Regions from separate parts of the Streptomyces sp. NPDC023838 genome, predicted to be linked through region 1. Evidence: riboswitches for the same ligand, from Rfam matches in the RefSeq annotation. Region 1 holds a riboswitch; each other region holds the start of a gene.
The links. A riboswitch is a leader RNA that binds a small molecule or an ion and turns the genes downstream of it on or off. The one in region 1 is predicted to bind cobalamin.

Region 1 (2,192 bases):
GGCCACCCGTCTGACGTACCGGATCAACCGGAACGTCGACCCGGCCGCCGAGAAGGCCACCGCCAAGGGCTACCGGGCCGGGCAGATCGCCTCCGCCGGTCTCGTCTCGCTCGCCCACGGCACCAACGACGCGCAGAAGACCATGGGCATCATCACGCTCGCCCTGGTCGCCGGCGGTGTGCTGCACCCGGGCGCCAACCCCCCGATGTGGGTCATCGTCTCGGCCGGCATGGCCATCGCCATGGGCACCTACCTCGGCGGCTGGCGCATCATCCGCACCATGGGCAAGGGCCTGACCGAGCTGGCGCCGCCGCAGGGCTTCGCCGCCCAGTCCGGTGCCGCGACCGTCATCCTGGCCTCCTCGCACCTCGGCTTCTCGCTCTCCACCACCCAGGTCTGCTCCGGCTCCGTCATGGGCGCCGGCCTCGGCCGCAAGGGCGGTGTGGTCCGCTGGTCCACCGCGAGCCGCATGTTCATCGCCTGGGGCCTGACCCTGCCTGCCGCGGGGCTGGTCGGCGCCGGCGCCGAGTTCCTCACCGGCCAGGGCACCTGGGGAGTCGTCCTCGTGGCGCTCCTGCTGATCGCGGGCTCCGGCTTCATCTGGAAGCTGTCGCGCCGCGAGCCGGTCGACCACCACGACGTCACCGCCACGGCCACCGAGACCCCGGCCGAGCCCGCGGGCGTCGTGACCACCGCGATGGCCGCCGTCACCCCGCCCCCGACCGCCGCCGCCGTGGCCGCCGACCTGACGGCCACCATCCCGGCGCCGGCCCCGGTGGCCCCCGCCGACCCGGCCCGCCCGGCCACCGTCTGACCCGGCCGCGCACCCCTAAGGAATCGTCATGCACATCGACTGGGCAGCTCTCGGCACCGTCTTCGGTGTCAGCCTCATCGTCACCGTCGGCCTGGTGGGCCTGTTCACCGTCGGGATCGTCGGCCTCAGCAAGCAGCAGTCCGCCACGGCCGGCAAGGGCAACGTCGCCGTGGCCCGCACCACCGCCTACCTCTGCTTCGCGCTCTGCGCGGCGGCCGTCGCGTACGGCATCAATCTGATCGTCGCCAAGTAGTCCGGCGAGCAGCCCGCGCACAGCGCCCCACGCACCCCAGAACCGCCCTCCGGCCCCGCCGGGGGGCGGTTCCCTGTGTGCCTGCGCACACTCTCCCGTCGCAGGTCAGCAGTGAGTTGACGGGCGTTCCCGGGCATGGTGGACTGCCCGAGCCATTTACGGCGGCAGAAGAGGAAGCCGGTGCGAATCCGGCGCGGTCCCGCCACTGTCATCGGGGAATCATCCCCGTGAGCCAGGAACTCTCACCGCCGGTCGACGTCGTACCAGGGCGCGGACACCCTGAGTGAGGACATACCGCCATGCGCGCCTGCCTGTTGCCGGCACCCCCCGGAAGTACCAGAGCCCTTCTCGGCGTTGCGGCGGGCTGACCCCATGCGTGCCGATCGCACTTTCGCGTACGGCGCCACCGCCGGTCTCCTCGGCGACCTCCTCCTCGGCGACCCCCGCCGCGGGCACCCGGTCGCCGCGTTCGGCCGTGCCGCGGCCGCCGTGGAGCGCGCGCTGTGGCGCGACCACCGGGGCTGGGGCGCGCTGCACACCGCCGTGTGCGCCGGAGGCGCCGCTAGCGCCGCGCTGCTCGCCACCCGTGCCGTACGACGCCGACCCGCCGCCTCCGTGGCGCTGAGCGCCGCCGCCACCTGGGCCGTCGTGGGCGGCACTTCACTGGGCCGGGAGGCCCGCGCGATCGGCGCGGCCCTGGAGGCCGGGAACGTCGAGGCGGCCCGCGCACGTCTGCCCCATCTGTGCGGACGCGACCCGCAGTCCCTGGACGCGCCCGGCATCGCGCGCGCGGTCGTCGAGTCCGTCGCCGAGAACACCTCGGACGCCGTCGTGGGCGCGCTGGTGTGGGGGGCGCTCGCGGGAGTGCCGGGTCTGGTCGCGTTCCGTGCGGTCAACACGCTGGACGCGATGGTCGGCCACCGCTCGCCGCGCCATCTGCGGTACGGATGGGCCTCGGCGCGCCTGGACGACGTGGCGGGCTGGCCGGGCGCCCGGCTCACCGCCGCGCTCGCGGTGGTCGCCGGAGGTAATCCGCGCGCCGCCACGCGCGCGTGGCGGACCGACGCTCGCAAACACCCCAGCCCCAACGCCGGCCCCGTCGAGGCGTCGTTCGCGGGCGCGCTG
Region 2 (2,192 bases), on a different contig from region 1:
CCCTGTCCGGTCCCGGCAGCGAAGCGGCGTTCGTTCAGCGCCGCGACTGTGCCGTTGTCCTTGGCTGGTGACGGTCTGTGAGGCGTGGTGCATTCCGGGGAGGTGCTCGGGGGTTGCTGGCTCGGCGCTGGCATGATCTTCGGTCATGGGAGACTGGTTGATGCAGGCAGGTCACGGGGTGCGGTTCGAATGGGGTCCTGCCGGTGCGGCTCTTCTTGCGAAGGACGCTGCCTGCCTTGTCGTGGTCGACGTGCTGTCGTTCACCACGTCGGTGACGGTCGCGGTGGAGTCGGGGACTCAGGTGTTTCCCTACCGCTGGAGGGATGAGACCGCAGTGGTATTCGCTGACGAGCTGGATGCCAGCCTGGCTGTGGGGCGGAGCAAGGCCACCGAGACGTCACCGTGGTCGCTGTCACCGGCCGCATTGCGACGTGCCCCCTTCACGCCTCGGCTGGTGCTCCCCTCGCCCAACGGATCCACCATCGCCGCGGCGGCCGGGGGCTCGATGGTGGTTGCTGTATCGCTGCGGAACTCGGCCGCCGTCGGCCGTTGGCTGGCCGACCGGGGCTATGGAACGGCCGAGCGACCGGTTGTGGTGATCGCCTCGGGTGAGCGCTGGCCCGACGGCAGCCTCAGGGCGGCGCTTGAAGATCTGCTCGGCGCCGGAGCTGTGATCGCCGCTCTGCGCCGATGTGGCCGGGACCGGCTCTCGCCGGAAGCAGCCATGGCGGCCGCGGTCTTTGACGGTGTGCCGAACGTCGGTGTCGCTGTCGCGGACTGTTCCTCGGGACGCGAACTCATCGCGTGGGGCTATGGCGACGACGTCGCCATCGCAACTGAGCTGGATGCCTGCGAAGTTGTCCCCGTCCTCACCGGCGGAGCGTTCACTGCCGCTGAGTAGGCGGGGCCGGGTATTCCACGAGGCGTGGCCTCCTGGAATACCCGGCCCGGCTCCAGCATGTCGCGGTCGCCGGCAACAGACTTCTCCGGATCAGGCCAACGCCCTCTCCGGCGGCGAACGCGGGCGTGTTCGGGTCGCCCAGCCCGGTGGGACGATGGTGACGCGCGACCCTCCGACGTGCGACGATGCCCGACGACAAGGCGACGCGGAACGAGGAAGCCGGTGGAATTCCGGCGCGGTCCCGCCACTGTGACCGGCGAGCGAATCCCGAACAGACCACTACCCGCAGGCGGGTGGGAAGGACGGGGCAAGCGACGACCCGGGAGCCAGGAGACTCACGTCGTCGCCTCCTTGACGAAACCGGGGCGGATCTCCCCGGAGAAGGAGCGTGAGCCGTCATGGCGGAGCAGCGACCACAAGGCGGCGCCGGACGTACTCCAGCCGACTCGGCCCCGTGCCGAATCGTGGTGTGCAGGGACTGCTGCTGCGGGAGCCCGAAGGTGACTGGAGTCGACCACGCCCAGCAGAAGGCGCGCCTCGCGGAGAACGCGCCCGTACGTGTCTCCGCCTGCCTCGACGTCTGCGAACAGGCCAACGTGATCGTCGTCCAGCCCTCCCGTGCCGGACGCGTCGCCGGTGCCCGCCCGGTCTGGCTCGGTCTGGTCAACGACCCCGCCGCCACGGACGACATCGCCGCCTGGGTCCAGGCCGGCGGCCCCGGCATCGCGCCCTGCCCCGACATCCTCGACCTCTACGCCTTCACCCCACGCCGAAGGGCGCGGTGAGGTGCTGAGCCGCCCAGCCTTGGCGCTCGCGCCTGCACGGCGGCCGGCCCATCGCGGGTACCGGAGACCGCCGGGCGGTCCCGACTATGATCACCACCCGGTGAGCGAACGGCGTTCGCCACCTCGTCGACTCAGGGAGAACGGGAACCGTGGCCAAGCCTGTACGTGCCGCAATAGGGGACACCTGGATCAGGTGCAGCTTCTGCCAGGGCGATGCGTTCCGGGACCGTGAGGTGAAACTCAACAGCTCCGGGGCGGAGTTCATGAACCTCGGCTGGGCGAACGAGTCGGCGACCGGACTTATCTGCTGGAACTGCGGATATGTCCTCCTGTTCGCGAACAAGAGCCTCAAGCTGTACAAGGTGGAGAAAGACAAGAGGTGACCCGCGCCCGGCGCCTGGTCTCCGCGAGCGCCGAACTCGTCCAGGGCCAGGCGCCGGAGTTGCCCCAATGGGTGATCAACCAGATGTCTGCGGTGCTTGTGCCGAGATGGGCGGCGGTCCTTC
Region 3 (2,192 bases), on a different contig from region 1:
AGCTCCAGGAACTCCTCGATGTCGGAGTGCCAGGTCTCCAGGTAGACCGCCGCCGCGCCCTTGCGCCGCCCGCCCTGGTTGACGGCCGCCACCGAGGCGTCCAGCGTCTTCAGGAACGGGACGATGCCGTTGGAGTGGCCGTTGGTGCCCCGGATGAGCGAGCCGCGCGAGCGGATGCGGGAGTACGACAGGCCGATGCCGCCCGCGTGCTTCGACAGGCGCGCCACCTGGTGGTAGCGGTCGTAGATCGAGTCCAGCTCGTCCAGCGGGGAGTCCAGCAGGTAGCAGCTGGACATCTGCGGGTGACGGGTGCCGGAGTTGAAGAGCGTGGGGGAGGACGGCAGGTAGTCGAGCCGGCTCATCAGGCCGTACAGCGAGGCGACCTCGTCCAGGGCACGCACCGAGTCGTCCTCGGCCAGGCCCGCCGCGACCCGGAGCATGAAGTGCTGCGGGGTCTCGATGACCTGGCGGGTGATCGGGTGGCGCAGCAGGTAGCGGGAGTAGAGCGTGCGCAGGCCGAAGTAGCCGAAGCGGTCGTCGGCGCCGTCCGCGAGGGAGGCCTCGACCAGCGCGTCCAGGCGGGCCGCGTGCAGCCGCACGAAGTCGGCCGTGCGGTCCGCGATCAGGCCCTCCTCGTGGCCGACCCCGACCGACTGGGAGAAGGTGACCGAGCCCTGGGTCGCGGCCTCCTCGGCGATCGTGATCGTCAGCAGCCGGGCGGCGAGGCGGGAGTACGCCGGGTCCTCGGAGATCAGCCCGGCGGCGGCCTCGGTGGCGAGCCCACGCAGCTCCGCCTCGTCCGAGCGCGCGTTGCGGCCGCGCAGGGCGGCGGCGGCGACACGGCCGGGGTCGGTGTCCGGCAGATCGGCGGTGAGGTCGGTCAGGGTCCGCAGCAGGGCGGTCCCGGGGGCATCGGCCGGCTCTTCGGCGATCGCTGAAGCGGGATCCGCAGGGGCGATGGTCACGTGGGGGCACTCCTCGCTCGGCACGGGGCCTTGGGGAAGTGCGCGGGCACACGGACACACCCCCTCGGGGGTACGCCGCGTCCACTTGCCCATTCCGCGAGGCCCGGACGTCTGGCACCCGGGCCGGACGGCCAGGGCGCGCTGTCGGCAGGTCCTCGGACTGAACAGGTACGCAAATGCGTACGAGTACACCGTTGCGGGACAGTTCCGGATTTGCACCGGATTCCCCTGCGGCGACAGCGAGCATGAGCATACATCTTGTGCCGGGCTCCGGCGGCACCCCCACATGTTGTGTCGTGTCGGCTTCGGAGGGTGTCGGAGCGTCAACTCGTCTTCCAGGAACACGACAACGGGCCGCCGGATTCCCGGCGGCCCGTCGTCGCGTACGGAGGAGGGAGGCGGCTAGTGCAACGCGCCCGCCGTCGCCGGGGGCAGTTCCGTCTGTACGCCCGGGTCGCCCGCGTCCGCCGTGTAGTCCTCCGGGGACGTCTCGTCGACGCCGTCGGGGGCCTTCAGGGCCCTCAGGGCCACCGTGAGGACGACCGTCACCGCGACGTTCAGGACGAACGCCGTCAGGCCGATGTAGCCGATCTCACCGATGCCGGGGATCTCCTTGGAGCTGCCGCCGAAGTGCTTCTGGGTGGGCGAGGCGACTCCGTACGCGGCGAGCGTGCCGTACGCCATGCCGACCGCCCAGCCCGCCAGCAGCGCCCAGCGGTGGAACCAGCGGGTGAACAGACCGCCGACCAGCGCGGGGAAGGTCTGGAGGATCCAGATGCCGCCCAGCAGCTGGAAGTTGATCGCGACCGTCTTGTCCATCGTCAGGACGAAGACCAGCGCGCCCACCTTCACCAGGAGCGAGACCAGCTTGGAGACCTTGGTCTCCTGCTCCGGCGTGGCGTCCGGCTTGAGGAAGTCCTTGTAGATGTTGCGGGTGAAGAGATTCGCAGCCGCGATCGACATGATCGCCGCCGGGACGAGCGCGCCGATGCCGATCGCCGCGAACGCCACGCCCGCGAACCAGTCCGGGAACATGTCCTCGAAGAGCTGCGGGATCGCCAGCTGGCCGTTCTTGACCTTGACCCCGGCCGCGATCGCCATGAAGCCGAGCAGCGCGAGCAGACCCAGCATCAGCGAGTACAGCGGCAGGATCGTGGTGTTGCGGCGGATGACGTTGCGGCTGCGGGAGGAGAGGGTCGCGGTGATCGAGTGCGGGTACATGAAGAG
Region 4 (2,192 bases), on a different contig from region 1:
CGCCGACCGGCAGCTCGGCCGGGGCCAGCAGTAGCCGCGACAGCACGTCCGCCCACACCAGCAGCACCGCTCCGGCGAGCGGCGCCACGGCGAGCACCCGCCGGTGGTCGGCGCCGACCAGCATCCTGACGACGTGCGGCACCATCAGTCCGACGAACCCGATGGCCCCGCTGACCGCGACGACGGCTCCCGTGACGGCGGCCGTGACCAGGAACAACTCCCTGCGCAGCCGGGCCGGTTGGACGCCGAGGGCGGCCGCGGTCTCGTCGCCCATGGCGAGGGCGTTGAGCGCTTCGGCGCGCCACCGCAGCCACGTCCATCCGCCCGCCACGGTCACCGCGGCGATGGGGACCTGCGCCCAGGTCGCGCCGCCCAGACTGCCCAGCAGCCACATCATCGCCGACCGGGCCGCCTCGCCCCGGGCCGCACCGAACACCATGACCGTGGTGAGGGCCTCGAAGCCGTACGCCAGTGCCGTCCCCGTCAGGATCAGCCGCAGTGGGGTGAGCCCGCGGGGTGAGCGGGCCACGGCGTACACCAGCGCCATGGCCGCAAGCGCCGAGGCGAACGCCGACACCGACAGCGCCCACACCCCCAGCCCCGCGAACGCCCCCAGCAGGATGACGGCGTTGGCGCCCACCGCCGCACCCGAGGAGATGCCCAGGACGAACGGGTCGGCCAGCGCGTTGCGGACCATCGCCTGCACGGCGACACCGACCGCCGCGAGCCCGGCCCCGACGACGGCGCCGAGCAGGACCCGGGGCAGCCGGATCTCCCAGACGATGGTGTACGCGGCCGCGTCACGCGCGTGCACGGTTCCGCCGGTGAGCCCGGCCCACAGAAAGCGCGGCACGTGCCCCCAGCCGACCCCGGCGGCGCCAAGTCCCACGCCGCACATGAGTGACAGCAGGAGCACCAGTCCCAGCGCCAGGCTGAGCGGCAGCACGGGTATCCGGCCGGGGGCAGTCCTTCGGTGCACGGGCGGGGCCGTCCTTCGCATGGGCCGCCTGCTGAAGACAGAGCAGGAGACAGCCCGTACGGCCGCACCGGCCGCGCGGCCCCCTCTCGCAGTCCACGGCGAGCAGTCAACGGATCGCTGGACCCCTCGCGGGCGATCGGGCTCGCGCGACGGACCCCAGGGTCGCCGCGCACACCGTTGCGGGTCAGCGCCGGACTCTCACCGGACTTCCCCCACGGGAGGCAAGGCGAGCCTAACAAACCGCTCTCCAGGGCCGCCCGGGCCTACCGCCCTTGCCCGTCCCCGTACTCCTGCCCACGAGCCGTGGGGTGACGAATCCCGAGCGAGGACGCCCGGTGGCCGCCGGCTACTCGGCAATCGCGGTGCGGTAGATCCACTGGTAGACCCGCAGTGATCCCTCGGCGGTGTCCTGGTGCCGCTGGGTGGCCTCGAAGTGTTCGTAGCCGCCCCTGAACGGCACCTTCACCTCGGCGTCCGGCTCGGTGATCGTCACGATGCGGTCCGGCAGGTCATCCGGGCCGCCCTCAAGCACAGCCCTCGCAGCATTCGACACAGCCAGCTCCTTTGCGGGTCATTGCACGGCGGAGTGACTTCTTCCCCGGTCGTACACGGAACCACGGCCCCGAACTCCCAAATCCCTCCGCTGGACGAATGCCCGGCGTCGAGTAACGGGCGAGTTGTCACCCTCCCCCTGTCGGAGCGCACTGGCGTCCGGGTGACAAGTCGAACACCTTCGCCCCGAGGCCCGGCCATTTCGGCAAGCCTGCCAGGACCATTCCATGGGCACATTCCCCATGCCCTTGCGGCACGCGCCGAATTGGCCGCCATAGCCCAGGGCCGCGACAGAAGACCGAGTCAACCGGAGGTCATCATCGGCATGTCACACATCACCAGGCGCCTCGGCATGGCCGGTGCGGTACTGACAGCGGTGGCCGTCGCCGCCTCGTCGACCGGGGCGGGCTCGGCGGTGGCCGGGACGGCGTGTTTTGACCGCGCGAGAGAGCCCTACACCTCTCAGGTCGACAGTCATCTGCACTTCCGCCCGTTCGGTGGCCCGGCGATCGGGTTCGACGAACTCACCGGCTACCTGCACAAGAGCGGTGTCCGGCACGCCAGCATGTACGGCATCGGGCAGATGCTGCCGGTGAACTCCCCCTGCACGTACTACCTGGACTGCCCCGGCACATCCGTCGCGCCCAGCATGAAGAACGAC

Region 2: another riboswitch for cobalamin. It lies ahead of AB0G17_RS32495 ((2Fe-2S) ferredoxin domain-containing protein); the one in region 1 lies ahead of AB0G17_RS29880 (cobalamin biosynthesis protein).
Region 3: another riboswitch for cobalamin. It lies ahead of AB0G17_RS25250 (ribonucleoside-diphosphate reductase subunit alpha); the one in region 1 lies ahead of AB0G17_RS29880 (cobalamin biosynthesis protein).
Region 4: another riboswitch for cobalamin. It lies ahead of AB0G17_RS11315 (iron ABC transporter permease); the one in region 1 lies ahead of AB0G17_RS29880 (cobalamin biosynthesis protein).

What each region holds. Positions count from the first base shown of each region.
Region 1 is NZ_JBFAAD010000032.1:66,414-68,605, forward strand. It holds gene AB0G17_RS29870 (inorganic phosphate transporter) at 1-814, shown strand, start outside; gene AB0G17_RS29875 (hypothetical protein) at 843-1,067, shown strand; cobalamin riboswitch at 1,190-1,332, shown strand; gene AB0G17_RS29880 (cobalamin biosynthesis protein) at 1,440-2,192, shown strand, end outside.
Region 2 is NZ_JBFAAD010000040.1:52,979-55,170, forward strand. It holds gene AB0G17_RS32490 (2-phosphosulfolactate phosphatase) at 146-901, shown strand; cobalamin riboswitch at 1,060-1,259, shown strand; gene AB0G17_RS32495 ((2Fe-2S) ferredoxin domain-containing protein) at 1,300-1,686, shown strand; gene AB0G17_RS32500 (hypothetical protein) at 1,836-2,069, shown strand.
Region 3 is NZ_JBFAAD010000023.1:40,881-43,072, reverse strand. It holds gene AB0G17_RS25250 (ribonucleoside-diphosphate reductase subunit alpha) at 1-965, opposite strand, end outside; cobalamin riboswitch at 1,094-1,264, opposite strand; gene mctP (monocarboxylate uptake permease MctP) at 1,368-2,192, opposite strand, start outside.
Region 4 is NZ_JBFAAD010000007.1:89,169-91,360, forward strand. It holds gene AB0G17_RS11315 (iron ABC transporter permease) at 1-979, opposite strand, end outside; cobalamin riboswitch at 1,089-1,221, opposite strand; gene AB0G17_RS11320 (DUF5988 family protein) at 1,326-1,532, opposite strand; gene AB0G17_RS11325 (amidohydrolase family protein) at 1,857-2,192, shown strand, end outside.